DNA from 2 places in the Achromobacter sp. HNDS-1 genome. Region 2 is predicted to be linked to the other one. Evidence: predicted binding sites of a transcription regulator. Region 2 holds the regulator's gene; the other holds the start of a gene.

Region 1 (15,573 bases), 480 kb from region 2:
CGTCGACCTTGAGCAGCTTGAGCGCGTCCAGGTCGTCCTTGTCCCACTGCACCACGCTGCGGTCGGCCATGGCGGCGTTTTCGATCGGGACCAGCCGCGACAGCTTGCCGCGCGAGATGACGAAGCCGCCGGGGTGCTGCGACAGGTGGCGCGGAAAGCCCATCAGCGTCTGGGCCAGCGCGGCCCACTGCCGCGCCACCTGCGATTCCGGATCGAGGCCGCAGGCGCCCAGGGTGCGCAGCATTTCCTTTTTGCCGTCCCACCACTGGTGGGCGCGCGCCACCGCGTCGATCACGCCCGGGTCCACGCCCAGCGCGCGGCCGGTGTCGCGCAGCACGCTGCGCGGGCGGTACGAGATCACCACGGCGGTCAGGGCGGCGCGCTGGCGGCCGTACTTGCGGTAGATGTACTGGATCACTTCCTCGCGCCGCTGGTGTTCGAAGTCGACGTCGATGTCGGGCGGCTCGTTGCGTTCCTTGCTGATGAAGCGTTCGAACAGGTTGTTGCCGCGGCGCGGGTCGACCTCGGTGATGCCCAGGCAGTAGCACACCGCCGAGTTGGCGGCCGAACCGCGCCCCTGGCAAAGGATGCCGTTGTTGCGGGCGTACAGCACGATGTCGTAGACCGTGAGGAAGTAGGCCTCGTATTGCAGGTCGGCGATCAGCGCCAGTTCCTTTTCGATCTGTTCGCTGACGTGGGCCGGCGTTCCGCCGGGAAAGCGCCGCGCGGCGCCGGCCAGGGTTTCCTGGCGCAGGTAGGTGGCGGGGGTGTGGCCGCGCGGGATGATTTCGTCGGGGTATTCGTAGCGCAGTTCGTCCAGCGAGAAGGCGCAGCGCCGCGCCACCACCAGCGTCTGCGCCAGCGCTTCGGGCGGATACAGGTTGGCCAGCCGCATGCGGGTGCGCAGGTGCTGCTCGGCGTTGCCGGACAGCGCGTAGCCGCATTGCGACACGCACTGGTGGGTGCGGATGCCGGTGAGGGTGTCGTGCAGCGGCTTGCGCGACCGCACGTGCATCTGCACCTGGCCCAGCGCCACCACCGGCAGTTCGGCGGCGCGCGCGGCGTGGTCGACGGCGGCGCGGTGCAGGTCGTCGCGCGAGCGGTACAACAGGGTCAGGCCGACCCAGGCGCGGCGCGGGAAGGTGGTGGCCAGCCAGCGCGCCTGCTGCGCCATGCGATCGGGGTCGTCGCCGTAGACGGGCGACAGGATCGCCAGGCATTCGGGCAGGTGGCGCAGGTGTTCGTAGCCCGGCGGCGGGGCGGTGAAATCCTCGGGCGCCAGCCGGTATTCGCCCTTGGGGGCGCGGGTGCGGGCCAGGGTGATGAGTTCGGACAGGTTGCCGTAGCCCTCGCGGGTCTGGGCCAGCAGGGTCAGGTCCAGCGGCGCGGCCTCGGGCCCGGCGCGCAGCCGGAAGGTGGCGCCGATGATGAGCGGCAGCTTCTGGGTCTTGGCCTCGACGTGGGCGCGCACCACGCCGGCCAGGCTGCATTCATCGGTGATGGCCAGGGCGGCGTAGCCCAGTTCGGCGGCGCGGGCGGCCAGTTCCTCGGGGTGCGAGGCGCCCTGCAGGAACGAGAAGTTCGACTGGCATTGCAGTTCGGCGTAGCCGGGCAGTCCGGCAGGCGGACCGGGGGCGTCGTCATGGGGATCGTCGGGCGCGTGCATGGCGGGGTCAGGCGTACAGCCCGTGCAGGTACCAGCGCGCGTGCGCGTCGTCGCGCTCGCGGTAGATCCAGTAGCGCGCGCTGGCGGCGTCCTCGGCCACGAAGTAGTCGCGCACGGTCAGGACCGGATCCCACCAGCCGCTTTCGATGCGCTCGGGGCCGCGCATCAGCCGCAGCGCCTGGCCGGCGTATTGCGGGCGGTGGCCGGCAAGCTTGAGCGGCAGCGGCGGATCGAGCAGCCAGAAGGGGCGGTCCAGGGGCTCGGGCAGCGGTTCGGGGCGTTGCGGCGGTTCCAGCGCGTCGCCCCAGGCGTTGGCGGCCTCGGGCCGGTGGTCGGGGAGGGGACAGGCGTGGCGCACCTGCTCGCGGCCCAGCCGCGCGGTCAGCAGGTCCAGCAGGCGGGCGTGGTCGGCGGCGGTGCCGCCGGGTTCGGGGAACAGGGTGGTGCTGGCGGCGGGCTGGTCGGTGGTGTCGGGCGCCAGCAGCGTCACCGCGATCACCGGGGCTTCGAGCGTCAGGCGGCCAAGTTTTTCGCGCAGCAGGTTGAGGATCTGCGGCGCCTGCCAGACGGGCTGGGCCAGCGCCAGTTCCAGCTCGGTGGGCGGGCGCGCGTGGCGGCCGCGCTCGTGGTCCAGGCGCAGCAGCACGCGCCGCACCGCCAGTTGCCGCGCCGTCAGCCAGCCGCCCAGCTGCTCGGCCAGGCGCCGCGCCACGGCCAGCACCGCGTCGGTGTGTTCGAGGTATTCCATCAGCTCGATGCGGCGCTCGAAGCGCGGCGGCGGCTCGATCCAGCGATGCAGTTCGGGCGACTGGCCATAGGCCGCGTCCAGCGCCTGCAGCAGGTCGGGCGCGCTGCGCCGTTGCAGGCCGGCGCGCGGCAGGGCGCGCAGGTCGGCCAGGGTGTGGCAGCCGATGTCGTTGAGCCAGTCCAGGCGCGGCCGGGCCTGGGGCAGCAGGGCCACGGGCAGGGCGTCGAGCCGGCGCGCCAGCGTGCGCGGGGTGAGCACCCGGCGCGGCGGCCGGCGTCCGCCGCGGTGCGCCAGCAGCCAGGCGCCGGCGGCGGTGGGCGCCATGCCCAGCGACACGCGCAGGTCCAGCGCGGCCAGCGTGGCGGCCACGCGCCGGTGTAGCGCGCGCGGTCCGCGGAAGAACAGCAGGCTGGCGCCGACGTTGAGCAGCACGGTGTTTGCGTCCGCCAGCGCGACCTCGGGGGTGTATTGCAGCAGCGCCAGCGCCGCGCCCTGCAGGGTGTCGGCCTCGGCCACCGGGTCGCGCGCCAGCAGTTCGACCTCGGGCGCGATGGCGGCCGCGCCGCCGCGGCGCATGCCCGCGCGCACGCCGGCCTGGCGCGCGGCGGGCGTGAGGGCGGCGACGCGTTCCTGGTCGAGGACCGCGTAGGCCTGCGCCTCAAGCGGCCAGTGCGGGCGCAGTGCGTCCAGCGGCAGGCAGCGCAGGCAGGCGGCGATCCAGAGGCGCATGGCGGGTGGGCGCCAGGATGCCGGGCTCCAGGCCCACGTACAGCGGGGCCTCGCAGACCGGTCCGCGGCGCTTGAGGATATGGACGGACAGCCCGCCCGGCGCGGGCGCGAGCGCCAGGCGCAAGGGGGCGGGGGTGGCGTGCTGCGCCGCGCTGGCCGGGCGCAGGGCGACGAACAGCAGGTCGCTGGCCTGGGCCGCCAGGTGCAGCCGGCGCAGCGATTCGGGGCGCACGTGCGGCAGCCAGCAGAGCAGGGCGCCGCAGCTGCCGTTTTTCAGGATCTGCTCGGCGGCCCAGAGGGCGTCCAGCGGTTTTTCGGGGGCGACCCAGAGCAGTTGGCGCGGGTCGAGCCGCCAGCTCATCCAGCTGGTGATGTGCGGCGCGTGCGGCGGCTGCACCAGGGCGATGGGGCGGCGCGTTTCCAGTTGCGCCAGGGCCGGGCGCAGCAGGCGGATTTCACCGATGCCGGGTTGCGGCGCCAGCAGCTCGATCAGCGAGCCCAGCGGCCAGCCGCCGTCCGGCAGCTCGGCCGACAGGGCGGCGTGGCCGGTGGGCAGGCTGCGGGCGGCGCCGCGCGCCAACTGGGTGGCGCGCCACAACGCGGGATGGATCTGTTCTGGCGACGGCATGGCGGGCGGACGACCCGGTTTTTCCTGGGTGAAGATTCGGTGGGCGGCGGCACGGCCGGGCGGAGAGGGCGCCTGGCCGGAATCGCTTATTGCTGTATGAATATACAGTATTTTACCCGACCCGGAAGGCACCGGATGTATCCGCCAATTGCACCGTATTGGTGCGCGCCGCAAGGCCCGCCTCGAGGCACGATGCGCCGTCGCCACCCCCGCCACGCCCCTGGAAGGGGCCGGTCATTAACCCGTGCAGGGCTTGGCACGCTTCCTGCTTCTGTCCCCATGTCACCGTCTCCTCACGCAACAACGTCCAACAAAAGGAGTGCTGAACATGGCCCATCAACCGGAAAGAATCGTCGAACTGTCGCGCCGCGTCGAGCGCATTTCGAACGAGAAGATCGAGAGCATCGTCGATATCAACCAGCAGGCCAAATACCTGTCGCTGAACGCGCGCATCGAGGCCGCGCGCTCGGGCGAGGCGGGGCGCGGTTTCGCGGTGGTGGCCAACCAGGTGCAGTACGTGTCCGAGCAGATCACCGGCATCGCCGACGCGCTCAAGGAAGAGTTGGCCGGGTCCATCGCCGACCTGATCCGCATCGGGGAAAACACCTTGCACGAGATCCGCGGCTACGAGGGCCGCCGCCTGGGCGACCTGGCGCTGAACATGATCGAGACCATGGACCGCAACCTGTACGAGCGTTCCTGCGACGTGCGCTGGTGGGCGACGGATTCGTCGGTGGTGCGGGCCTTGCAGGAACCCGGCGCCGACAGCGCCCGCCACGCCAGCGGCCGGCTGGGCGTGATCCTGGACAGCTATACGGTCTACCTGGACCTGTGGGTGGCCGATGCGCAGGGGCGGGTGGTGGCCAACGGCCGTCCCGACCGCTATCCGCAGGCACGCGGCGCCAACGTCAGCCAGGCCGAATGGTTCCGGCGCGGGATGGCCACGGCCGACGGCGGCGAGTACGTGGCCATGGACATCGACAGCGAGCGCCTGCTGGACGGCGCCCACGTCGCCACCTACGCCACCGCGATCCGGCGCGATGCCGACAAGCAGGGCGAACCGCTGGGCGTGCTGGGGGTGTTCTTCGACTGGAGCCAGCAGGCCGACAGCATCGTCAGGTCGGTGGGATTGTCGGAAGAGGAGTGGGCGCGCACCCGCTGCCTGCTGGTCGACAGCCGCCAGCGCGTCATCGCCGCCTCGGACGGCCCCGTGTCGCTGAAGGAGCGCTACGTGCTGCGCCACGACGAGCGGCCGCGCGGCTACTACGAAAACGCCGATCGCGGCCTGGTGGGGTTCTCGCTGACGCCGGGTTATGAAACCTACGCCGGCCTGGGCTGGTACGGCGTCATCGCGCAGCGTCCGCGCGACAGCTTCGAATAGGGGCGGCGCCGACGGGACGGCAGGAGGGGGGGCGGGGGCGCGGCTCAGGATGCGCCCCGGTCCGCGAGGCCCCTGCTGTCAGGCCCGCACGCTCCGGCCCGCGCGCTCGGGGCCGCGCGCTCGGGGCCGCGTGCTCAGGCCCGCCGCTCAGGTCCGCGCGGCCTGGCCGGCGGCTACCGGTTCGTCCTGCGGCACGCCCGCCGCGCGGTCGGCCTCGAAGCCGTAGAACTGCATGTCCTGGTAGCGGATCCAGCGCGACTTTTTCACCAGCCGGTGGCCGATCCAGAACGCCAGGAACAGCGGGATCGCCAGGTAGGTCGAGACCACCCCGATCCAGTCGATGCGCTCGTCCAGGAAGGCCTGGTAGTTCTGGCCCAGCGTGACGAGCAGGCACAGCACGAAGGCAAACAGCGGTCCGAACGGGAACAGCCCGGCCTTGTAGGGCAGGTTGGCGGTGTCGTAGCCGTGCTTGATATAGCCCTGGCGGAAGCGGTAGTGGCTGACGGCGATGCTGAGCCAGACGATGAACTCGGTCATGCCGGCGAAATTCAGCAGCCAGATGTAGACCGCCTTGGGGCTGTAGACCACGCTGAACATGCACAGGCAGGCCAGCGCGGTGGTGGCCAGCAGCGCGTACAGCGGCACGCCGTTGCCGGTCAGGCGCTTGAACACGGCCGGGGCCTGGCCCTCGACCGCCATGTTGAACAGCATCCGCGTGGCGGCGTACATGCCCGAATTGCCGGCCGACAGCACCGAGGTCAGGATCACCGCGTTCATCACGGTGGCCGCCGACAGCAGCCCGGCGTGCTGGAACACCAGCGTGAACGGGCTGACGGCGATGTCCTCGACCTCGTTGCGCAGCAGCTGCGGGTCGGTATAGGGGATCAGCAGGCCGATGATCAGGATCGCCAGCACGTAGAACAGCAGGATGCGCCAGAACACGTGGTTGATGGCGCGCGGCACGTTGCGGCGCGGGTTCTCGGATTCGCCGGCGGCCACGCCGACCAGTTCGGTGCCCTGGAACGAATAGGCCACCACCATGGCCACCCCGACCCAGGTGGCGGCGTTGCCGACGAAGGGCGCGTCGCCCACGGTCCAGTTGCGCACGCCGACCGGCGCGTCGCTGTGGATGATGCCCACCAGCATCGCCAGGCCCAGCACGATGAAGCACAGCACCGCCACCACCTTGATGATGGCGAACCAGTACTCGGCCTCGCCAAAGCTGCGCGCCGAGAAGGCGTTCAGGCCGAAGGTCAGCGCCAGGAAGGCGACGCTCCAGATCCAGCCGGGGGTATCGGGGAACCAGTACGCCATCACCAGTTGGGCGGCCACCACGTCCACCGCCACTACCGTGGCCCAGCTCAGCCAGAAGTTCCAGCCCAGCGCGAAGCCGAAGCCGCCGTCCACGTAGCGCGAGGCGTAGGTGCAGAAGGAGCCCGACACGGGCATGAAGGTGGCCAGTTCGCCCAGGCTGGTCATGATGAAATAGACCATCAGGCCGATCAGCAGGTAGACCGTGAGCGCGCCGCCCGGGCCGGCCTGGGCGATGGCCGCGCCCGAGGCGATGAACAGGCCGGTGCCGATGGCGCCGCCCAGGGCGATCATGGTCAGGTGGCGCGCCTTGAGCACGCGATGCAACTGGTTCTTGCCGGCCGGCGGGGTTCCCGAGTCTGTCGTCGGTGTTTTCATGGAATGCACAGGTTGATGCAAAGCCCCGCGCCGACCGCGAACGCCCCTGAGCGCCTTGTGGACACCGGGGGCAGGAGCCGGCCCGGGGGGGCGCTTTGCCTAGGATTGCGTATGACGGGCATTTTACAATGGGGCCATCCAGTGCCTGTCCGGAGCCGTAGCATGGCCACTTCTTCCCCCGCGTCCCCCCACGAAATCGAATTCCTGCCCGAGCCCGGCACCGAGGTGCGGCAGCTGTTCATCCTGCTGCATGGCGTCGGCGGCACGCCCGCCAACCTGGTGCCGCTGGCCGAGGCGGTGCGCGCCGCCTTTCCCGCGTCGGCGGTGCTGATTCCCGAGGGCTTCGAGCCCTTCGACGGCGGCGGCGCGGGCCGTCAATGGTTCTCGGTGCGCGGCGTGTCCGAGGACAACCGGCCCGAGCGCGTGGCCCACGCCCTGCCGCCGCTGGAGGCCTACGTGAAGGCGGCCCAGGCCCGCTTCGGCCTGTTGCAGTCCGACACCGCGCTGGCCGGCTTCTCGCAGGGCGCCATCATGGCGCTGGAACTGGTGCAGGCGCACGACGGCATGGCCGGCCGCGTGATCGCCTTTTCGGGCCGCTACGCGCAACTGCCCAAGGCCGCGCCGCAGTACACCACGCTGCACCTGCTGCATGGCGCCGACGACCCGGTCATGCCGGTGGCCTTGATCCAGGCCGCGCAGGCGCGGCTGGACGAGCTGCATGGCGATTCCACCATCGACGTGGCCACGCACGTCGGCCACGAACTGCATCCGGCGCTGATCCAGCGCGCCATCGTGCGGCTGCAGACCTGCGTGCCGCTGCGCAGCTGGGAAGCGGCGCTGGGCCTGAACCAGTCGCCGCCCGACGGCACCACGCTGCATTGAAGGCGCGCGACGCCGGTATTTGCGGATACCATGTCGGCCTGATCAATTCCGCCGCTGAATCCCATCGGCTGAGCCTGCCCGGATGAGCCCCGCCAAATCCCCCGCCGCCGCGCGCGACGCCGATCCGGTCGGCGGCGCGCAGAGCATCTTCCGCGTGCTGCGCATCCTCAAGTACGTGGGCGCCGCGCCCGCGCGCGGGGTCGGCCTGACCGACGTGGCGCGCGACCTGGGCCTGACGCCGCCCACCGCGCACCGCATGCTGTCGGCCCTGCTGCAAGAGGGCTTTCTGGCGCTCAATCCCAAGCTCAAGACCTACAGCCTGGGCCGCGAGTCGTACATCCTGGGGCTGGCGGCCGAAAGCCGCCACGGCATCAAGGCGATCGCCGAATCGGCGGTGCTGCGGCTGGCGCAATCGACCGGCGACACCAGCTTCCTGTCGGTGCGTTCGGGCCACGAGGCGGTCTGCGTCGACCGCAAGACGGGCGATTTCCCCATCAAGATCCTGACGCTGGAGGTCGGCCACCGCCGGCCGCTGGGCGTGGGGGCGGGCAGCCTGGCGCTGCTGGCGTTCCTGCCGAACGACGACATCGAGCGGGTGCTGGCGCGCTACGACGCCTCGGCCGCGCCCGACCTGCCGTCCACCGCCATGCTGCGCGAGGACATCGCCGCGGCCCGCAAGAATGGCTATGCGCTTAACCCGGGGCGCATCATCCCGGACATGCTGGGAGTGGGCGTGCCGGTGTATGACCGCGAGCAGCACGTGGTGGCCGCGCTCAGCGTGGCCGCGATCCGCTCGCGGCTGTCTGGGGCGCGGTTGCAGGAAGTGGTCGCGGCGCTGCAACGCGCCGCCACGGAACTGGGCGCGGAGCTGGCGCCGCGTCCGGCCTGACGCGCGGCGCGATCGCGCGCGTCCTGGATCCGGGCTATCCGACAGGCATCGGACCGATCGGGAGCTGGCCGGCGGGCGGCGCGTCCTGGGTCCGCGCCGGCGCCGGCCGGCCTGCTACGCCGGCTATCGCCCCGCGCAGGACTTGCCGCCGTCCACCGGCAGGCACACGCCGGTGATGTACTTCGCTTCATCGCTGGCCAGGAACAGCGCCGCGTGCGCCACGTCCCAGGCGTCGCCCATGCGGCCCATCGGGCTGGCGGCGTGGCGGCGCCGGCGCATTTCCTCCACGTCCTCGAACTGGCCCGCGATCTGGGTGTAGATCAGCGGCGTGTCCATCACGCCCGGCAGCACCGCGTTGACGCGGATGTTGTCGGGCGCGTAGCGCACCGCCAGCGCCCGGGTCAGGTGGTTCAAGCCGGCCTTGGCGGCGTAGTACGAGGTGTACGGGTAGGTGTTGACCTGGATCGAGGCCAGCGACGAGATGTTGACGATGCTGCCGCCACCCTGGGCCAGCATCACCGGCAGCACGTGCTTGCAGGTCAGGAACACGCCGGTCAGGTTGGTGTCCATGACGCGGTGCCAGCTGTCCTCGCTGGCCTCGATCGGGTCGCCCATCTCGGTGATGCCGACGTTGTTGTGCAGCACGTCAATGCGGCCGGCCTCGGCCTGCATGGCCCGCACCGCCGCCAGGATCTGCGCGCTGTCGGTCACGTCGGCCGCCAGCGCGGTGCAGCGGCCGCCTTCCTCGGCGATGATGCGGCGGGTTTCCTCGGCCGAATCGGCGCGCAGGTCGACCGCGAACACGTGGGCGCCTTCGCGGGCATAGAGCGCGGCGGCGGCGCGGCCGTTGCTCCAGCCCGGGCCGGACGAACCCGCGCCGAACACCAGCGCGGTCTTGCCTTGCATGCGCTGGCCCATGTCAGTCCACCGAGATGTGCGCGAACTCGGCCACCTTCTTCCACTTGGCCACGTCTTCCTTGATCATCGCGGCGAAGGCTTCCGGCTTGTCGGCCACCACGTAGGCGCCCACGCCAGCGTACTTGGCCTGCACCTCGGGGTCGGCCAGCGCGCGGCGCGAGGCCTCGCCCAGCTTGGCCAGGATCGGCGCGGGCAGCCCGGCCGGGGCCAGCAGGCCGTTCCACATCTCGGCGTCATACGTTGGCAGGCCGACCTCGGCGAAGGTGGGCACGTCGGGCAGTTGCGGCAGGCGCTTGCGCGCGGCCACCACGATGGCGCGCAGGCTGCCGGACTGGATGTGCGCCATGGACGAGGCCGCCGTGTCCCACAGGATCGGCACCTGACCGGCGATGACGTCATTGAGCGCCGGGCCGGTGCCGCGATACGGCACGTGCATCATGTCCAGCCCCGACAGCGACTTGTAGTACTCCATCGCCATGTGGGTGGCGCCGCCGTTGCCCGACGAGGCATACGAATACTTGCCCGGCGCGCCCTTGATCAGCGCCACGAAGGACGCGTAGTCCTTGGCCGGGAAGTCCTTGTTGACCACGATCACGCCCGGCACGCGGATGATCTGCGTGACCGGGGTGAAGTCCTTGACCGCGTCGTACGGCAGGTTCTTGTAGACCGCCGAGTTGGTGCCGTTGGTGCTGGAGGTGCCCAGCAGCAGCGTGTAGCCGTCGGCCGGCGCGCTGGCCACGGCGCGCGAGCCGACCGTGCCGCCGGCGCCGCCCCGGTTCTCGACCACCACGGGCTGGCCGATCTGCTTGCCCAGCGCCTCGGCGAAGATGCGGCCGACCACGTCCGAGGTGCCGCCGGGCGGGAAGGGCACGATCAGGCGGATCGGGCGGTCGGGATAGTTGCTCTGGGCGCCGGCGGACGGCGCCAGCACGGTGGCCAGGGCGGCGGCCGCCACGGTCAGCCAGGTACGGATCTTCATGGGTTGTCTCCTCGCTTGGGATGTCTGTGTTGTTATCCAGGCTCAGGCGATGCGATCGCCCGGCTTGATCTTGGCGGCGCGGCTGTCCACGCCGGGCAGCATGTGCGCGGGGTCGCGCGTCACCACCACGTCCAGCACGGTGGGGCGGTCCTTGCAGGCGTAGGCGGCGGCCAGCGCGGCGGGAATCTCGGCCGGGTCCTCCACCCGGATGCCGTTGCAGCCCAGCGCCCGCGCCACGTTGGCGTAGTTGGTCTCGGCCAGGTCGGACGACTGGTAGCTGCCGCTGCCGTACATCAGGTGCTGCAAGGCCTTGATATAGCCCGAGGCGGCATTGTTGACCACCACCAGGGTGAAGGCCAGGCCCATGCGCACGGCGGTTTCCAGTTCGCCCAGCGACATGTTGCAGCCGCCGTCGCCGGTCAGGCTCACCACCTGCCGTCCGGGCGCGGCGGCGGCCGCGCCGATGGCGCCGGGGATGCCGTAGCCGATCGACGCGAAGCCCCGGTCCGGCACGAAGCCGCGCCCGGCGCGCTTGGTGTCGAACAGCAGGCCGCCCCAGTGCGCGGCGAAACCGCCGTCGGCCACCAGCACGCCGTCGGCGGGCAGGCTGGCGTTGATCTCGTGCATCAGGCGCGCCATGCCGATGGGCCGGTCGGCCGAGGTCAGCTTGGCGCGCACCGATTCGCGCCAGGTGTGCATCGCCTGGCCGACTTCGGCGGCGTAGCCTTCCCGGCGGGCGCTGCCGTTATCGGGCTGGGCGGCCAGGGCCTGGTCCAGCTCGGCCAGCGTGGCGCGGGCGTCGCCCCACAGCCGCAGCGCCGGCGTGGTGGTGCGGTCGAATTCCTCGGCCACGATGTCCAGGTGGATGATGGGCGCGCCGGTGGCCAGCAGGTCATAGCGGCGCGTGGCCACTTCGCCCAGCTTGCAGCCCACCACGAACAGACAGTCGGACTTGGCGATCAGGTCGTTGGCGATGCGGCTGTAGCGGCCGAACAGGCCCGCGTTCAGCGGATCGTCGCAGGCGATGGCGCCCTTGCCGCTCATGGTGTGGGCGACCGGAATGTTGTAGCGCCGCGCGAAATCCTGCACCGCCTCGGCGGCGTCGCTGATGTGCACGCCGCCGCCGCACAGCATCAGCGGGCGGTCGGCGCCGGCCAGCATGGCGGCGGCCTGCGCCAGGGCGTCGGCATCCGGGCGGCAGCGCAGCGCGGGCGCGCGGCGGTAGGTCTCGCTGGCGTGGAAGGCGGCGGCGTCGAACGCGTGGAGTTCATGCGCGATGTCCTCGGGCACGTCCAGCACCACCGGGCCGGGCCGGCCGCTGGTGGCGACCGCGAAGGCGCGCCGCACCAGTTCGGGAATGCGCTCGATCTTCTCGACCCGCAGCACGTCCTTGACCACGGGGCGCAGCACTTCCAGCTGGCGCGCTTCCTGCGTCATGTTCTTCCACGAATGCATGCGGTGCGAGTCGCCCACCAGCGCCACCATGGCGGTGCCGGCGTTGTAGGCCTCGGCCAGGCCGGTGACCAGGTTGGTGGCGCCGGGGCCGAGGGTGGCGTCGCACACGGCGGGGCGGCCGCTGACCTTGGTGTAGGCGTCGGCGGCGAACACCGCGCAGCGTTCGTCGTTGATCAGGTTGTGGTTCAGCTTCAGGCGCCGCACCGCGTCGTAGAACGGCAGCAGCTGGAAGCCGCCCATGCCGAACATCAGGCCGACGTCATGCGCCGCGAACATGCGGGCGATGGCTTCGCCGCCGGTGATTTCAAGGGTTTCCGACATGCGGGGAATGCTCCAGGTGGGTTGCGCGCCCGGCCAGCAGGGCGTCGATAAAGGATTTCAGGGGGGCGCCGATGCGGCAGCCGAGTTCGCGGGCGCGGGCGTTGGCGCACGACACCACGCCGTCCTCGTAGCAGGAGCGCGCGTCGCCGATGCGGGCGCTGTGGGCCGACACGGTCAGCGCCGCGATGCCGCGCTGCTGCAACAGGGGCAGGCGGCCGATGCCGGCGCTGTCCTTGCCGATGCCGGCGTCGTTGAAGGTCACCAGCCAGGGGCGGGGACGCACGCCGTCGGTGGCCAGGCCCGCCAGCCGTTCGCCGTGCGAGGCGGTGACGGCGATCAGGCCGTCGTCGGCCGGCTCCAGCAGCGAGACCGAGTCGGCGCCGATCACGCGCGGCGTGCCGTCCTCGGCCGTGGCCAGGACGGTGCGGGCCTCGTGGCGCGGCGCCGGCCAGGTCGGCGCCATGTCGGCATCGGCCAGCCGCCGCGCGGCCTGCGCCACGGCCATGCCGGGCCGGCAGCCGAGCGCATGGGCCAGGCCGTTGACGTGGCTGATGATGCCGTGGCGCGCCATGTCGGCGCCGTCGCCGATGCGGCAGCTGCGGTAGTCGGCGGTGGCGGCGGCCACGCCCCATTGCTGCAGTTCGTCCAGCCCGGCGATGCCGGCCTGTTGCCAGCCGACGCCGGCATCGTTCAGCACCACCGCGCGCACCCGGCCGCGGGCGGCGCAATAGGCGGCGTAGCTGCCGCCATGGGAGCCGGCGATCACCACGCGGCCGGCGTCTTCGGCGCGCAGCTTGGTGATGCTGTCCATGACGCGGGCGGGTTCGGTGTTGTTCTGTTCTTCCATATTATGGATGTTTGTCTTGATTCCTGGGGGCGAGACGGGAGGCCGCCGGGAAATCGATCTGTCTCTGCTTGAATTGGAATAATGGTGTGAGGCTGATTCTAAGAGGCCATGGGCGGCGCCAACAATCCTGTCTCCATATTGTGGAAGCTATTTGAAAATGAGGGGGTGGCATCCATCGGGGAGGCAGGCGGGCCGACGCGGGGCAACGGTGCGTGGCATGGCCGCGGCTCGCGGGCGCGGCGCGATCCATGCGAAGGAGGGAGGGGGAAGGGCGCGCAGTCCAGGGAGGCGGGCGCGTTGGCCCGTTCGGGGAGGACGGCGCCAAGCGCCGGAGGGAAACAACAGCCGGGCGGCAGCCTGGCCGCCCGGGTATCGCCTGCCGCGTCTACTTTTCCCAGCCGCCGCCCAGCGCCAGGAACACGGCGATCTGGTCGTTGCTGAGTTCGGCCTGGCCGGCGGCCAGCGCGCTTTCATTGCTGGCCAGCGTGCGTTCGGCGTCGAGCACCGTCAGGTAGTCGGTCTTGCCGTACTGGAACAACTGGCGCGCCTGCGACGCGGCCTGCGCCGCCTGGTCGCGCGCCGCTTGCAGCGCCGCCTGGCGATCGAGCTGGCGCGCGTACACCACCAGCGCGCTCTCGGTTTCGCGCAGCGCATTCAGCACCGAGGCGTCAAAGCGCGCCACGGCGGCCTTGGTGTTGGCCTCGGCCTCTACGATGCGCGCCTGCACCGCGCCGGTGTTGGGCAGCGTCCACGAGATCAGCGGGCCGACGCTCCAGCTGAAGGTGCCGCGATCGCCGAACATGGCGGCCGGCCCGCCCGAGGCGCCGGACAGGCCCAGCGTGATCTTGGGATACAGGTCGGCCGTGGCCACGCCGATGCGCGCGGTGGCGGCGGCCAGCGCGCGTTCGGCCTGGCGGATGTCGGGACGGCGGCGCAGCAGCGCGGCGCCATCGCCCACCGGAATCGTCTGGCTCAGTTGCGGCGCGGCGGCGCATTGCAGCAGCGTGGTCGGAATCTCGGCCGGGGTCTGGCCGGTCAGCGCCGCCAGCCGGTACAGCGCGGTGCGTTGCTGCGCCTGGAATGGCGGCAGGCCGGCGCGCAATTGTTCCAACTGGCTGCGCGCGCGGGTCACGTCCAGCGCCGTGCCGCGGCCGGCGCGTTGCAGGCGGCTGACGGCGTCCAGCGATTCCTGCTGCACTTTCACCGAATGCTCGGCCGAGGCCAGTTGCATGCCGGCCGAACACAGGTTGGCGTAGGCGCGGGCGGTTTCGGCCGCCACGGTGACGCGGGTGGCGTCATAGGCGGCCTGGGCCGCCTGCGCATCGGCGCCGGCCGCTTCCACGGCGCGCCGGATCTGGCCGAACAGGTCCACCTGGTACGACATGCTGGCGCCGGCCGAGTACGACCAGCGGTTGGGCGGATCGATGCCGGGCGCCAGTTCCTGGATGCCGGAGACGTGGCCGAAGGTGGGCGAGGCGTTCACGCCCAGGCTGGGCTGCTGCTGCGCCTCGGTCTCGCGCACGGCGGCCTGGGCGCGTTCGAGGTTGGCGCTGGCCACGCGCAGGTCGGTGTTGGCGGCCAGGGCCTTTTCCACCAGGCCGTCCAGCACCGGATCGTTGTACAGCCGCCACCAGTGGCCGGGCACCTGGTCGCGCTGGAACACGCCTTCCCGCGCCTCGGCGAATGGCGCCTGCGCGCCTGGCCGGGCGGCGGCCGCGTCGGCGGGCACCTGGTAGTCAGGGCCCACGGCGGCGCAGCCGGCCAGCGCGGCGGACAGCATCAGCGGCAGGAGGAATCTGGTGTTCATGGCGGTTACGGCTTGGCGTTGTCTAAGTGGTTGACGGGTGGGTGAAAACGCACGCTCAAGAGGGTTGGCGCGCGTCGGTCCGGGTCTGCGCGGGCGCGGCGGCGGCGCCGACCGCGACGGTGGCGGTCTGGCCGGCCACCAGGCGCACGCCGGCGGGGACTTCGTCGATCTTCACGCGCACCGGGATGCGTTGCGCCAGGCGCACCCAGTTGAAGGTCGGGTTGACGTTGGGCAGCAGGTTGGCGCCGGTGCTGCGGTCGCGGTCGGCAATGCCCAGCGCGATGCTCTCGACGTGGCCGCGGATCTGGCGGTTGTCGCCCATCAGCGTGACGGTGACGGGGTCGCCCTCGTGGATGCCGGGCAGCTTGGTTTCCTCGAAATAGCCTTCGACGTAGAACGAGCTGGCGTCGACCAGCGCCATCACGCCGCGCCCGGCGCTGGCGTACGAGCCGGCGCGCAGGTCGAGGTTGGTGACGCGGCCGTCGGTCACGGCCAGCACGCGGCTGCGCTCCAGGTTCAGGCGCGCGGTGTTCAACTGCACCTCGGCCTGGGCCAGCGCGGCCTCGGTCTGCTGCAGCTTGGTCTGGCTCTGTTCCAGCGCCTCGGCGGCCACCAACTGGCCCAGCGAGCGGTT
Region 2 (15,573 bases):
CGGGCGCGTCCACGAATTCGTACGGCGCGCGCGTGGCGCGCGCCTCTTCCAGCGAACGGCCCATGAAACGCTTGACCGACACCACCGTGTTCAACGGGTCTTCCGCTTGCTGCGCCAGCGGTTCGCGCCCCGTGGTGACCTTGCCGCCGGGGAAATAGCGCACCGCCGACGGCAGCAGCACGTGGCCCTGCGCATCAGGCAGGACCTCGGCGACGCTGCTGCGCACGGCGGCAACCAGGGAATTGGTGGTGCCCAGGTCGATCCCCACCGCCAGCTTGCGCTGGTGCGGCGCGGGCGATTCGCCGGGCTCGGAAATCTGCAATAAGGCCATGATTGTTTTTTCTACTCAGTAGGCGGCGAAGTCCGGGCGCCCCGCGGCCGGGCCATCCTGGGGGACTAGGAATCGGGATGGGCCTGGGCCAGCTCCTGCGCCAGCTTCTCCACGAACATCCATTCCCGCACCTTGAGACCCGCCGCGGCGTAGTCGCGCTGTTCGTCCAGCAGGCGCGTCAACGCGACGCGCATCTGCTGCCGGGCATCCTCCAGCTCGGTCCGCAGCTCGGCCAGCACGCCGGCGTCATTGCGCGCGTCGTCCATCATTTCGCGCCAGGTCATCTGCTGCATCAGGAAAGCCGTGTCCATCGACGTGTTGCTCTCGGTCTGCAGATCCACGCCGGCCTGCTCGCACAGATAGCGCGCCCGCAACAGCGGATCGCGCAACTGGCGGTAGGCCTCATTGGCGCGCGCCGCCCACTGCATGGCCACGCGGCGTTCCGCGGGACTGGCGGTGGCAAAGCGGTCGGGATGCACCTGCGCGGCGACGGTGCGCCACGCCGATTCCAGCGCCTGGGCGTCCAGGTCGAAGCGTGCCGGCAAGCCGAACAGGCTGAAGTGATCGTCTCCAGCCAAGACTTACACCGTGAACGACTCGCCGCAGCCGCAGGTCGCCTTCTCGTTGGGGTTGCGGAACTTGAAACCTTCGTTCAGGCCTTCGCGGGCGTAGTCCAGCTCGGTGCCATCCAGGTAGGCCAGGCTCTTGGGATCGACGAACACCTTCACGCCGAAGCTCTCGAACACCTGGTCTTCGGGCGCCGCGTCGTCCACATACTCCAGCTTGTAGGCCATGCCGGAACAACCCGTCGTCCTAACGCCGAGGCGCAAGCCGATCCCCTTGCCGCGCTTTTGCAAGTAGCGGCCGATGTGGGTGGCAGCCTGTTGGGTCAGGGTAACGGACATGTTCAGCTCGCAACAGCTTCGGCCGGAACCGAATGCTTTTCCTTGTAGTTCTGCACGGCGGCCTTGATCGCGTCTTCGGCCAGGATCGAGCAGTGCACCTTCACGGGCGGCAGGGCCAGTTCTTCGGCGATCTGCGTGTTACGGATGTTCATGGCTTCGTCCAGCGTCTTGCCCTTGACCCACTCGGTCACGAGCGAGCTGGAGGCAATGGCCGAGCCACAGCCGTAGGTCTTGAAGCGCGCGTCCTCGATGACGCCGGCTTCGTTCACCTTGATCTGCAGCTTCATGACGTCGCCACAGGCCGGCGCGCCGACCATGCCGGTGCCCACCGAGTCGTCCGACTTGTCGAACGAGCCGACGTTGCGGGGGTTTTCGTAGTGATCCAGGACTTTGGTGCTGTAAGACATGTTAGTTCTCCACGTATTCTTTGGCGCGGGCGCTTAGTGCGCGGCCCACTGCACGGTATTCAGATCGATGCCTTCCTTGGCCATTTCCCACAGCGGCGACATATCGCGCAGCTTGCCGACACGGCTCTTGAGCAGTTCGATGGTGTAGTCGACTTCCTGCTCGGTGGTGAAGCGGCCCAGCGTGAAGCGGATCGAGCTGTGCGCCAGCTCGTCGTTGCGGCCCAGGGCGCGCAGCACGTAGGAAGGTTCCAGACTGGCCGAGGTGCAGGCCGAACCGCTGGACACGGCCAGTTCCTTGATCGCCATGATCAGGGACTCGCCTTCGACGTAGTTGAAGCTGACGTTCAGGTTGTGCGGCACGCGCTGGTCCATGTCGCCGTTGAGATAGACCTCTTCGATCTGCGACAGGCCGGCCCAGAGGCGATCACGCAGCATGCGGATGCGCTCGTTCTCGGTGCCCATTTCTTCACGGGCCAGGCGGAAGGCTTCGCCCATGCCGACGATCTGGTGCGTGGCCAGGGTGCCCGAGCGGAAACCGCGCTCGTGGCCACCGCCATGCATCTGCGCCTCGATGCGCACACGCGGCTTGCGGCGCACGTACAGCGCGCCGATGCCCTTGGGGCCGTAAGTCTTGTGGGCCGAGAACGACATCAGGTCGACCTTCAGCTTCTGCAGGTCGATCTCGACCTTGCCGGTGGCCTGCGCGGCGTCGACATGGAAGATGATGCCCTTCTCGCGGCAGATCTCGCCCAGGGTTTCGATGTCCTGGATGACGCCGATTTCGTTGTTCACCATCATCACCGATACCAGCACGGTGTCGGGACGCAGCGCCGCCTTGAACACGTCCAGGTCGATCAGGCCGTTATCCTTGACGTCCAGGTAGGTCACCTCGAAGCCCTGGCGCTCCAGTTCACGACAGGTGTCGAGCACGGCCTTGTGTTCGGTCTTGATGGTGATGATGTGCTTGCCACGCTCGGCATAGAAGTTGGCCGCGCCCTTGATCGCCAGGTTGTCCGACTCGGTGGCGCCGGAGGTCCAGACGATTTCACGCGGATCCGCGTTCACCAGCTTGGCGACTTCCTCGCGGGCGCGTTCGACGGCCTCCTCGGCTTCCCAGCCGAACGAGTGACTGCGCGACGCGGGATTGCCGAAGCTCTCGTACAGCCACGGGATCATTTTTTCGACGACGCGCGGGTCGACGGGGGTCGTGGCCGAGTAATCCAGATAGATCGGACGGGTGGTCATTTCTACAACTCCTACTGCTTATACGGTGGCATTGGCCGCGACGGTGGTGGTCGGGGCGTTGGCGGCGGTATTGTTGGCGCCTCCCACCCGGTTCACTCGCACCGCGCAGGCCTGCGCTTGATTGTTGGCTTCCTGCAATTGGCGCACACGCTGCTGATCGACCAGATCCTGCAGCGACACCGAATCCAGGTAATCGACCATCTTGCGATTCAATGTGGCCCAGAGCTCATGCGTCATGCACTTGCCAGGCTTGCCGTCGTTGCCGCTCGTACAGTCCCGCTTGCCGCCGCAGCTGGTGGCATCCAGGGGTTCGTCGACGGCGAAGATGATGTCGGCCACGGTCACGTTTCGCGCCAGACGGGCGAGCGAGTAACCGCCGCCGGGGCCGCGCACGCTGTCCACGAGTTCGTGGCGGCGCAGTTTCCCGAACAGCTGTTCCAGGTAGGAAAGCGAAATATTCTGACGCTGGCTGATGGCCGCAAGAGTGACCGGGCCGCTATGCTGCCGCATAGCCAGATCGATCATGGCAGTCACGGCGAAACGCCCTTTGGTAGTTAGCCGCATGGTGAATTCCCTGTGATTCGGCAATGGCCGTCGGCGAATCCGGCGGTCAATACCCGAGTAATTGGCTCAAGTATAGCAAATTCCCGAGTAATTTGGTATGGCTCCCGGCTAGAAAAAACCGCGCTGTCGCGCGGTTCTTTTCACTGCCAATTCGCCAGGCGTCCCGCAGGACGCCCTGGCACACCGGAGACCTCTCAGGCCGCCTGGTATTGGGTAGCGCGCTTGCGGACCAGCTCGAGCACGCCCTGACAGGCATCTTCGAGATAATCCAGCACCTTGCCGAAGCCATCGGCGCCGCCGTAGTACGGGTCGGGCACGGTGGCCTCCTCGAACTCATTGGCGAAGCGCATCAGCAGCATCAACTTGTGCTGATAGGCCTTGGGGCACTGTTGCTGCATGGCGGACAGGTTGTCCCAGTCCATGGCGAGGATGAGGTCGAAGTCGCGGAAGTCTTCCGCGGTGACCTGACGGGCCTCACAGTGCGTGATCTCGTAGCCGCGCTTGCGCGCTGCGGCCTGCGCCCGGGCATCAGGCGCCTCGCCGATGTGAAACGCGTGCGTGCCCGCGGAGTCGATGCGAACCACATCGCCCAAACCCGCGTCGTTCACCAAATGGCGAAACACGCCCTCTGCGCTCGGCGAGCGACAGATATTGCCCATGCAAACGAAAAGTACCTTGGTCATCATGGGAGTAAGTGTGCGGGAAAACCCGAGATAAGGCAAGCTTTTTTTGCTCCCGGGCACACCGTTTCGCATCAATACGTCCCCTAAAATATTCCCTATAAATCAAATAGTTAAAAGCTATATTTAAGGTGATGCAAGAGACCGCCGACCGAATGCTTGTGCAAATTTCACGCCCACTTCGGCGACACTTCGCGCCAACCAGCAATTCAGCAGCCCGTCAGCGAAAAGATACATTTAGATAAGCATCGACCTTCATACCGCGCCATCCAACAGCACCCGTTGCTTGAGGGCCGTCAAGGCATCGCGGGCGGCCGCGGCCTGTTCGAATTCGAGGTTGCGGGCGTGGTCCATCATCAACTTTTCCAGGCGCTTGATCTCGCGCGCCAGGGCCTTTTCGTCCTTCAGCAATTCGGCCGGCACCGCGGCTTCCAGCGCGTCGTGCTGCACCGGCGCGACGATGCCGTCGATCAGCTCGCGCACCGCCTTCTGCACTCCCCGCGCGGTAATGCCATGGTCGGCATTGAACTGCAGTTGCTTGGCGCGGCGCCGGCTGGTTTCTTCCATGGCGCGCTGCATCGAGTCGGTGATGCGGTCGGCATACAGGATGGCGTGGCCGTTCAGGTTGCGCGCCGCCCGGCCAATGGTCTGGATCAGGCTGCGCTCGGAGCGCAGGAAGCCTTCCTTGTCGGCATCCAGGATGGCCACCAGCGACACTTCCGGGATATCCAGTCCTTCGCGCAGCAGGTTGATGCCCACCAGCACGTCGAACGTACCCAGGCGCAGGTCGCGGATGATTTCCACCCGTTCCACCGTGTCAATGTCCGAGTGCAGGTAGCGCACCCGCACCCCGTGCTCGGTCAGGAAGTCGGTCAGGTCCTCGGCCATGCGCTTGGTCAGCGTGGTGACCAGCACCCGCTCCCCCTGGCTGGTGCGCGCCTTGATCTGCCCCAGCAGGTCATCGACCTGGGTGCGTGCCGGCAGCACCTCCACGATCGGATCGACCAGGCCGGTGGGGCGCACCACCTGCTCGACCACGTTGTCGGCATGCTCCTTTTCGTACGCCGCCGGCGTGGCCGAGACGAACACGCACTGGCGCATGCGGGCCTCGAATTCCTCGAGCTTGAGCGGCCGGTTGTCCAGCGCCGATGGCAGCCGGAAGCCATACTGCACCAGGGTTTCCTTGCGCGAGCGGTCACCCCGGTACATGGCGCTGAGCTGGCCAATGGTGACGTGGCTCTCGTCGATGAACATCAGCGCATCGGCCGGCAGATAGTCGATCAGCGTGGGCGGCGGCTCCCCCGGCGCGGCGCCGGACAGGTGGCGCGAGTAGTTCTCGATGCCCTTGCAGAATCCCAGTTCCTGCAGCATTTCCAGGTCGAAGCGGGTGCGCTGCTCAAGGCGCTGGGCCTCGACCAGGTGGCCGTCGTCGACGAAGCGCTTGGTGCGCTCGCGCAGCTCTTCCTTGATGGTCTCGATGGCGCGCAGCACGGTGTCGCGCGGCGTCACGTAGTGCGAACCGGGGTAAACGGTGAAGCGCGGCAACTTCTGGCGGATGCGGCCGGTCAGCGGATCGAACAGCTCAAGGCTTTCGATTTCGTCATCGAACAGCGTCAGGCGCAGCGCCAGCTCGGCGCTTTCCGCCGGGAAGATGTCGATGGTCTCGCCGCGCACGCGGAACACGCCGCGCGTGAATTCGGCGTCGTTGCGGGTGTACTGCATGGCCACCAGCCGCGCCAGGATCTCGCGCCGCGAAATCTGGTCGCCGGCGCGCAGGATCAGCACCATCGCGTGGTAGTCGCCGGGGTTGCCGATACCGTAGATGCACGACACGGTGCCGACGATGATGGTGTCGCGCCGTTCCAGCAGGCTCTTGGTGGCCGACAGGCGCATCTGCTCGATGTGCTCGTTGATCGACGAGTCCTTTTCAATGAACAGGTCGCGCGTCGGCACGTAGGCTTCGGGCTGGTAGTAGTCGTAGTACGAGACGAAGTACTCCACCGCGTTCTTGGGAAAGAACTCGCGCATTTCCGCGTACAGCTGCGCGGCCAGCGTCTTGTTGGGCGCCAGCACCAGCGCCGGCCGCCCCAGCTGGGCGATGACGTTGGCCATGGTGTAGGTCTTGCCCGAGCCGGTCACGCCCAGCAGCGTCTGGTACATCAGGCCGTCCTGCACGCCCTGGACCAATCCATCAATGGCGCCCGGCTGGTCGCCGGCGGGCGGATAGGGTTGGTACAGGTGGAACGGGCTGCCGGGGTAATCGACGTACCCCGGGCCGGGGGCCGCCGCGGCAGCGCCAGGGGCCGCATCGGCCGCCCCGTCGGTGACGGAGCCAACGGCTGCGGCACCCGCCGCGCTCGGGTCTATTGCGCTCTTAGGCATGCTAGACTGTTCCCAGGGTAAACCCCCCATTATCCACAGCACTTCCGACTGCGTCCACTCACCCTCAGCAGAGTCCCATGAGCACCCTTTTCGATTCCGTCGAACTCGCGCCGCGCGACCCCATTCTTGGTCTGAACGAACAATACAACGCGGACACCCGCCCCGGTAAAGTCAATCTGGGCGTGGGCGTGTACTACGACGACCAGGGTCGCATTCCCCTGCTGGGTGCCGTGCGCAAGGCGGAAATCGCCCGCATCGAGGCCGCCGCCGCTCGCGGCTACCTGCCGATCGAAGGCATCGCCGGCTACAACCAGGGCGCGCAAGCCCTGCTGATCGGCAAGGATTCCCCGCTGGCCGCCGCTGGCCGCGTCCTGACCACCCAGGCCCTGGGCGGCACCGGCGCGCTCAAGATCGGCGCCGACTTCCTGCGCCAGCTGCTGCCGACCTCCAAGGTCCTGATCAGCGATCCCAGCTGGGAAAACCACCGCGCGCTGTTCGAACGCGCCGGGTTCGAAGTCGGCACCTACGCCTACTACGATGCCGCCACCCGCGGCCTGAACTTCGACGGCATGCTGGCCGCCCTGAAGGCCGCGCCGGCCAACACCGTGGTCGTGCTGCACGCCTGCTGCCACAACCCCACCGGCGTCGATCCCACCTTCGACCAATGGAAGCAGATCGCCGCGGTCGTCAAGGAAAACAAGCTGGTGCCCTTCCTGGACATCGCCTACCAGGGCTTCGGCGAAGGCCTGCGCGAAGACGCCGCGGTCGTGCGCCTGTTCGCCGACCTCGACCTGACCATGTTCATCAGCTCGTCGTTCTCGAAGTCGTTCTCGCTGTACGGCGAGCGCGTCGGCGCCCTGACGGTCGTGGCTGGCAGCAAAGACGAAGCCACCCGCGTGCTGAGCCAGCTCAAGCGCGTCATCCGCACCAACTACTCCAACCCGCCCACCCACGGCGGCACGATCGTCTCCACGGTGCTGAACTCGCCCGAGCTGTTCGCCATGTGGGAAGAAGAACTCGGCGCCATGCGCGACCGCATCCGCCTGATGCGCAAGCAATTGGTCGAGAAAATCAAGGAACACGGCGGCAAGCAGGACTTCAGCTTCGTGCTGCAGCAGCGCGGCATGTTCTCGTACTCGGGCCTGACCTCGGCCCAGGTCGACCGCCTGCGCGAAGAGCACGGCGTCTACGCCGTCTCCAGCGGCCGCATCTGCGTCGCCGCGCTCAACAGCGGCAACATCGACCAGGTGGCCAAGGGCATCGCCGCGGTGCTGTAAGCCTCCCCCCGGCAACAGCCTCCAACGGGACCTTCGGGTCCCGTTTTCATTGCCTGTCACAAAACCATGTCCGCTCAACGCTTGCATTTTTGCGTTATGTCCCCCAGAATGCCGCTGTATATATGTACAGTCCGATTCCAAACGGATCACCGCCATGGCCAGCAAACTCACTGATCGTCAACAGCAAATCCTGGACCTCATCCGGCAAACCGTCGCGCGCACCGGCTTTCCGCCCACCCGCGCCGAGATCGCCCAGGCATTGGGATTCCGCTCGCCCAACGCGGCTGAAGACCATCTGAAGGCCCTGGCGCGCAAGGGGGCCATCGAGCTCACCGCCGGCGCTTCGCGCGGCATCCGCCTGAAGGATGCCTCGCCCGCGCAGACCCAGGCGCCGCTGCCCCTGCCCGGCCTGGCGCAGTTGCTGCTGCCGCTGGTCGGCCGCGTGGCCGCCGGCAGCCCGATCCTGGCGGCCGAACATGTCGAACGCGAAATCGGTGTCGACCCCGGCCTCTTCGCCCAGGCGCCCGACTACCTGCTCAAGGTGCGCGGCATGAGCATGCGTGACGCCGGCATCCTCGAAGGCGACCTGCTGGCCGTCAAAAAGGCGTCCGAGGCCCGCAACGGCCAGATCGTGGTTGCCCGCCTGGGCGACGACGTCACCGTCAAGCGCCTGCAGCGCCAGAACGGCCGCGTTGAACTGCTGCCCGAGAATCCTGACTTCAACGTCATCGTGGTCGAGGCAGACCAGGAATTCGCGCTGGAAGGCATCGCGGTCGGCCTGATCCGTCCGCACGCGCTGCACTGATCCGCCGCTTCCCTTCAGGCGCGCGCCCCTCGACGGCCGCGCCAAAAAAGAAACCCCGCGCAAGCGGGGTTTCTTTCATTGGGCATCCCTTGCGGGACGCCCCGGGGCCAGACATCAGTGCTTGAGCACGGGATCCGTCGAACCCGGCTCGGCCGGCTTGGCGACCAGCGGCTCCTTGACCGTTTCGTCTTCAGCCAGCGGCTCCGGCAGGCGTTCCAGGGCCAGTTCCAGCACCTTGTCGATCCAGCGGACCGGCACGATCTCGAGATGGTTCTTGACGTTGTCCGGGATCTCCGCCAAATCCTTGACGTTTTCTTCCGGGATCAAGACCGTCTTGATACCACCGCGATGGGCGGCCAGCAGCTTCTCCTTCAGGCCGCCGATCGGCAGGACTTCGCCACGCAGCGTGATCTCGCCGGTCATGGCGACGTCGGCGCGCACCGGGATGCGCGACAGGGCCGACACCATGGCCGTGGTGATCGCGATACCGGCGGACGGACCGTCCTTGGGCGTCGCGCCTTCCGGCACGTGCACGTGCATGTCGTGCTTCTCGAACACGCTGTCGGCAAAGCCCAGGCGACGCGCCCGCGAGCGCACCACCGTGCGGGCCGCCTCGACCGATTCCTTCATCACGTCGCCCAGCGAACCGGTGCGTTGGATCACGCCCTTGCCGGGCATGTCCGCCACTTCGATCGTGAGCAGGTCGCCACCGACTTCCGTCCAGGCCAGGCCGGTCACCTGACCGATCTGGTTTTCCTTTTCGGCCATGCCGAAGGTGTAGCGGCGCACGCCGAGGTAATCGCTGAGGTTGTCGCCCGTGACGTTGACCGGCTTGAGTTCGAAGGTCTTGCCTTCGGCCTTGGCGCGGTCGCTCTGGGTCAGCAGCTGCTTGATCACCTTGCGGCAGATCTTGCCCACTTCGCGTTCGAGCGCACGCACGCCGGCTTCGCGGGTGTAGTAGCGCACGATGTCGCGCAGCGCGCTGTCATCGACGGTCAGCTCGGTATCCTTGACGCCGTTGTTCTTCATCAGCTTGGGCAGCAGATGGTCGCGGGCGATGTGGATCTTTTCTTCCTCGGTGTAGCCCGACAGGCGGATCACTTCCATCCGGTCCAGCAGGGCCGGCGGAATGTTCAGCGTGTTGCTGGTGGCCACGAACATGACGTCCGACAGGTCGAAGTCGACTTCGATGTAGTGGTCCTGGAACGTGTGGTTCTGTTCCGGGTCCAGCACCTCGAGCAGCGCCGACGAGGGATCGCCGCGGAAATCCATGCCCAGCTTGTCGATCTCATCGAGCAGGAACAGGGGATTGCGCACGCCGACCTTCGACATGTTCTGGACGATCTTGCCGGGCATCGAACCGATGTAGGTACGACGGTGGCCGCGGATCTCGGCTTCGTCGCGCACGCCGCCCAGGGCCATGCGCACGAACTTGCGGTTCGTGGCCTTGGCGATGGACTGGCCCAGCGAGGTCTTGCCGACCCCGGGAGGACCGACCAGGCACAGGATCGGCGCCTTGACCTTGTCCACGCGCTGCTGCACCGCGAGATATTCGAGGATGCGCTCCTTCACCTTCTCCAGGCCGTAGTGGTCGTTGTCGAGCACGGTCTCGGCGTTGGCGATGGAGTTGTTGATCTTGCTCTTCTTCCTCCAGGGGAGGTTGATGAGCGTATCGATGTAGTTGCGCACCACGGTGGCTTCGGCCGACATGGGCGACATGAGCTTGAGCTTCTTGAGCTCGGCATCGGCCTTCTTGCGCGCCTCCTTGGGCATGTGCGCGGCGATGATCTTCTTTTCGAGCTCCTCGATGTCGGCGCCCTCTTCGCCTTCGCCCAACTCCTTCTGAATGGCCTTGACCTGCTCATTCAGGTAGTAGTCGCGCTGGCTCTTTTCCATCTGCTTCTTCACGCGGCCGCGGATCCGCTTCTCGACCTGGAGGATGTCGATTTCGGTTTCCAGCTGCGTGAGCAGGCCTTCGAGGCGCTCGGAGGTGCCGACGATCTCGAGCATCTTCTGCTTCTGCTCGAGTTTCAGCGGAAGATGCGCGGCGATCGTGTCGGCCAGGCGGCCGGCGTCATCGATGCCGGCGAGCGAGGTCAGGATCTCCGGGGGGATCTTCTTGTTGAGTTTTACGTATTGCTCGAACTGGGCGACGATCGCGCGGCGCAGGGCCTCGGTCTCGGAGCCCTGGACGGCGTCCGGCTCGATCGGGGTGACCTGGCAGGTGAAGTGCGAATCGGCGTCTTCGATGCTGTTGATGCGGGCGCGCTGGGTACCCTCGACCAGCACCTTGACGGTGCCATCGGGCAGCTTGAGCATCTGCAGGATGCCGGCGACGCAGCCGATCTCGTAGACGTCTTCAGGGGTGGGATCATCCTTGCCGGCGGATTTTTGGGCCACTAGCATGATGCTCTTGCCCGCTTCCATCGCAACCTCGAGCGCGCGGATAGAGCGCGGACGGCCGACGAACAGCGGGATGACCATGTGCGGGAACACCACGACGTCGCGCAGTGGCAGCAGGGGGAGGTCGATCGGGTCGGAAGGCAGGGTCTGGCTGGCAGACATAGGAGGTTCCTCGGTATGACTCGGCGTATCGGGGACAGGATGACCGGGTATACCCGGACAGCCCCGTCAGTTACGTCTGTTATGGGAACAATAGCCGAAAATTCAAGATCCCGGCGGCCGGATAAACAAAACCTTAAAAAAAACGGCGGCCGGCATCCTGTTTCATTGGACACACTGCGGCAGTGTGCGTTCCATCAGGGGGCCGGAGACAAAAAAACCCGTTACGGAAACGGGTTTTCTTGAAATATCCGTCAGGCCGCCGCGTCGCGGACTTCTCCGCGCTCGGGCTTTTCGGCCGCCCCTTCCTCGTCGGCGTAGATCAGCAAGGGCTTGCCCTCGCCTTCGATCGCGCCTTCGTCGAGCACCACGCGCTTGACGTTGCCTTGCGACGGCAGGTCATACATGGTGTCGAGCAGGGCCTGCTCGATGATGGAACGCAGGCCACGCGCGCCGGTCTTGCGCTTGAGCGCCTTGCGGGCGATGGCCTTGAGCGCGGCCGGACGCACGTCCAGTTCGGCGCCTTCCATGGCGAACAGCTTCTGGAATTGCTTGAGCAGGGCGTTCTTGGGCTCGGTGAGGATCTGCACCAGGGCGGCCTCGTCCAGCTCGTCCAGCGTGGCGACCACCGGCAGGCGACCGACCAGTTCGGGGATCAAGCCGAACTTGATCAGGTCTTCGGGTTCGACTTCGGAGAACAGCTCGCCCACGCCGCGCTCGGACTTGGCGCGCACGGAGGCGGAGAAGCCGATGCCGGACTTTTCGGTGCGGTCGCGGATGACCTTTTCCAGCCCGTCGAAGGCGCCGCCGACGATGAACAGGATGTTGGTCGTGTCGACCTGGACGAAGTCCTGGTTGGGGTGCTTGCGCCCGCCCTGCGGCGGCACCGAGGCGACGGTGCCTTCGATCAGCTTGAGCAGGGCCTGCTGCACGCCCTCGCCCGACACGTCGCGGGTGATGGACGGGTTGTCGGACTTGCGGGAAATCTTGTCGATTTCATCGATGTAGATGATGGCGCGCTGCGCCTTCTCGACTTCGTAGTTGCAGTTCTGCAGCAACTTCTGAATGATGTTCTCGACGTCTTCACCGACGTAACCGGCCTCGGTCAGCGTGGTGGCGTCTGCCATGACGAACGGCACGTTCAGCATGCGCGCGAGGGTCTGCGCCAGCAGCGTCTTGCCCGACCCGGTGGGGCCGATCAGCATGATGTTGCTCTTGGACAACTCGACTTCGTCGCCCTTGATCTCGCCGTGGCGGATGCGCTTGTAGTGGTTGTAGACGGCCACCGCCAGCATGCGCTTGGGCGAGGTCTGCCCGATCACGTACTGGTCCAGGAACGTCTTGATTTCAGCCGGAGTGGGCAGTTCGGAACGAATCGCCGCGCGCGCGGTCGCCTGCGCTTCCTCGCGGATGATGTCGTTGCACAAGTCTATGCATTCATCGCAGATGAATACCGACGGACCCGCGATCAGCTTGCGGACTTCGTGCTGGCTTTTATTGCAAAACGAGCAATGCAGCACTTTTGCGTCTGCCGATCCCTTTTTTTCAGGCATATGTATTCGTATCTCAGGTAAAGAAGCGCCGGACCGGGTGAAGGGCCCGGCGCTTACTCAAACATGGCAACAGCGGGTGGGACTCAACCGGGAAGTCAGCCTTCCGAACGGGAGGTCATCACCTTGTCGACCAGTCCATACGATACCGCATCTTCGGCGGACATGAAGTTGTCACGTTCCGTGTCCAGGGCGATGCGCTCGATCGACTGGCCGGTGTTGTCGGCCAGGATGCGATTGAGACGCTCGCGCAGGTCCAGGATCTCGCGAGCCTGGATCTGGATGTCGGAGGCCTGCCCCTGGGCGCCGCCCGAGGGCTGGTGGATCATGATGCGCGAGTTGGGCAAGGAAAAGCGCTTGCCCTTCTTGCCTGCCGCCAGCAGGAAGGCGCCCATGCTGGCCGCCAGGCCGGTGCACAGGGTCGACACGTCCGGCTTGACGAACTGCATGGTGTCGTAGATGGCCATGCCCGCGTACACCGACCCGCCGGGCGAGTTGATGTACAGGGAAATGTCCTTGTCAGGATTCTCCGATTCCAGGAACAGCAACTGCGCCACGACCAGGTTGGCCGTGGCGTCGTTGACCGGGCCCACCAGGAAGATGAGCCGCTCGCGGAGCAGGCGCGAATAGATGTCGTAGGCGCGTTCGCCGCGCCCCGACTGCTCGATCACCATGGGAATGTAGCCCAGGCCGGTGGGGGTCACCGACGACCCGCCATTCATTGCCGCATAGAAATCGGTGAATCTCTGCATAGTGTTACGCCATCCCCATCAACTGATCGAAAGGCACCTTTTCGTCGGTGACCTTGGCCTTTTCCAGAACATGCGCGACGACGTTGTCTTCGAGCACGATAGCCTCGATTTCAGCACGACGCTGGCGGTCGGCCAGGTAATAGCTGACAACCTGGGCGGGTTGTTCGTAGTTTTCCGCGAACTCTTCGATGCGGGCGCGGACCTGTTCCGGCTTGGCCTGCAGCTGGGCTTGCTTGACCAGTTCGGACACCAGCAGGCCCAGGCGCACGCGGCGCTCGGATTCGGTCGAGAAGGCTTCGGCCGGGATCGGCACCGACTCGGCGTTCGGCACGCCACGCTGCTTGAGCTCTTCGCGGGCGGCGGCGATGCGGCTTTGCACGTCGTTGTCGACCAGCGCCTTCGGCACGTCGAACTTGCCGGCTTCCACCAGGGCGTCCATCACGCTGGCCTTGGTGCGGCCTTGCGAGCGCACCTTGACTTCGCGTTCGATGTTGCTGCGGATGTCGGCCTTGAGCTTTTCGACATCGCCTTCGGCCTGGCCGAGCGACTTGGCGAATTCGGCATTCAGTTCGGGCAGCACGCCTTCAGCCACTTCCTTGACGGTGATGGTGAATTCGGCGGTCTTGCCGGCGACTTCCTTGCCTTGGTAGTCATCGGGGAACTTGAGCGGGAAGACCTTGCTTTCGCCAGCCTTCAGGCCGCGGGCGGCTTCTTCGAATTCCGGCAGCATGCGGCCTTGGCCGAGCACGAACGGGAAGTCTTCGGCCTTGCCGCCATCGAACGGCACGCCGTCGATGGTGCCAGCGAAGTCCAGCGTGACGCGGTCGCCGTCTTGCGAGGCGCGGCCTTCGCGGGCTTCGAACGTGGCGCGCTGCTTGCGCAGGACGTCCAGGGTCTGCTGCACTTCGGCGTCGGTGACCGCGGTTTCATAGCGGGTCACGGCCAGGGCCGACAGGTCCGGCACGGCGACTTCGGGGTAGACCTCGAACGTGGCGGTGAAGGCCAGCGTGTCATCGCTGACGCCTTCAGTCTTGGGTTCCAGGTTCGGGGCGCCGGCGACGCGCAGCTTGGCGCCATCGACGGCTTGTTCGAATGCACGGCCGACCTGGCTGTTGATCACGTCGTAGCGGATGCCGGGGCCATGGCTGCGCTCGAGCATGGCGAGCGGCGCCTTGCCGGGACGAAAACCGGGAACCTTGGCGGTGCGGGCCACGCGCTTCAATTGCGCCTGGACTTCCTTTTCGACGTCGGCCACCGAGACGGCCAGATCAACACGGCGCTCGAGGCCGGAGAGGGTTTCAACCACAGGCTGCATTAAAAGACCTATTTTCCGAGAGATATGAGATGACGGGCGGATAAACGCGGCATTTTACCGGAAACTTCCGGACCCCTGACGCAAAGGGGCGCGAGCACCCGGATAAGCCCGGATGCTCGCGCCCCGTTTTCCACCCCGAAAGGGCGGCAAATGCCCGCCAGGGCGCTTTATTTGGCCTTGGCGATGCGATCTTCGATGTGCTGCGCGCGCTTGGCCGAGGACGGGTGCGAGCTCATCATATCGCTCTTGCCGCCGTCCAGTTCGGCCAGCTTCTGGAACGCCGTCACCAGACCGCGGGTGTTCAGCTTCTTGGCCTGCAGCTGGTCGAACGAGTAGTCGTCGGCGGCGCTTTCCTGCGATTGCGAGAACTGCGCGTTGATGAACTTCTCGGTCAGGTCGCCCAACTGCGACGAGTTCAGGGCGGCGACCGTGGCGCCACCGGCGGCGCCGGCGGCGTCGCGCGCGGCCGAAACGGTGTAGGCGGTCTGCATCGCCTTCTTGCTGTGGCCCAGCGCCACGTGGCCGATTTCATGGCCCACGACGCCCAGCACTTCGTCGTCGGTCATCATGTCCATCAGGCCGCTGTAGACGCGGATGCAGCCATTGGCCATGGCCCAGGCATTGACGTCCTTGGTGATGTAGACCTTGTAGTTGGCCTTCTGGCCATTGACCGTGCCGCCCAATTGCTTGGCGATCTTCTGCAGGCGCACGTCGTACTTGCTGCCGGGGGCCGCGATCTTTTCCTGGGAATCGCTCTGCGCGCAAGCCTTGTCCGACAAGGTCTTGATTTCGGCATCG

What was found. Region 2 encodes LexA, which represses DNA repair genes until DNA is damaged. Its sites were predicted from a motif close to ACTGTATNNNNATACAGT; they were not measured.
Region 1: the regulator LexA is predicted to act here: its motif matches at 3,863-3,880, upstream of imuA (translesion DNA synthesis-associated protein ImuA).

The regions. Positions count from the first base shown of each region.
Region 1 is NZ_CP157584.1:203,368-218,940, reverse strand. It holds gene ABFG95_RS00945 (error-prone DNA polymerase) at 1-1,666, opposite strand, end outside; gene ABFG95_RS00940 (DNA polymerase Y family protein) at 1,674-3,143, opposite strand; gene imuA (translesion DNA synthesis-associated protein ImuA) at 3,073-3,771, opposite strand; gene ABFG95_RS00930 (methyl-accepting chemotaxis protein) at 4,091-5,152, shown strand; gene ABFG95_RS00925 (amino acid permease) at 5,300-6,841, opposite strand; gene ypfH (esterase) at 7,004-7,723, shown strand; gene ABFG95_RS00915 (IclR family transcriptional regulator) at 7,806-8,612, shown strand; gene ABFG95_RS00910 (SDR family NAD(P)-dependent oxidoreductase) at 8,736-9,530, opposite strand; gene ABFG95_RS00905 (tripartite tricarboxylate transporter substrate binding protein) at 9,532-10,509, opposite strand; gene ABFG95_RS00900 (thiamine pyrophosphate-binding protein) at 10,552-12,285, opposite strand; gene ABFG95_RS00895 (hypothetical protein) at 12,269-13,132, opposite strand; gene ABFG95_RS00890 (efflux transporter outer membrane subunit) at 13,518-14,939, opposite strand; gene ABFG95_RS00885 (HlyD family secretion protein) at 14,995-15,573, opposite strand, start outside.
Region 2 is NZ_CP157584.1:686,753-702,325, forward strand. It holds gene hscA (Fe-S protein assembly chaperone HscA) at 1-331, opposite strand, end outside; gene hscB (Fe-S protein assembly co-chaperone HscB) at 397-909, opposite strand; gene iscA (iron-sulfur cluster assembly protein IscA) at 913-1,236, opposite strand; gene iscU (Fe-S cluster assembly scaffold IscU) at 1,239-1,643, opposite strand; gene ABFG95_RS03005 (IscS subfamily cysteine desulfurase) at 1,677-2,888, opposite strand; gene iscR (Fe-S cluster assembly transcriptional regulator IscR) at 2,907-3,452, opposite strand; gene ABFG95_RS03015 (low molecular weight protein-tyrosine-phosphatase) at 3,647-4,138, opposite strand; gene uvrB (excinuclease ABC subunit UvrB) at 4,388-6,514, opposite strand; gene ABFG95_RS03025 (amino acid aminotransferase) at 6,592-7,791, shown strand; gene lexA (transcriptional repressor LexA) at 7,946-8,596, shown strand; gene lon (endopeptidase La) at 8,711-11,161, opposite strand; gene clpX (ATP-dependent Clp protease ATP-binding subunit ClpX) at 11,413-12,711, opposite strand; gene clpP (ATP-dependent Clp endopeptidase proteolytic subunit ClpP) at 12,807-13,460, opposite strand; gene tig (trigger factor) at 13,465-14,775, opposite strand; gene ABFG95_RS03055 (M48 family metallopeptidase) at 14,943-15,573, opposite strand, start outside.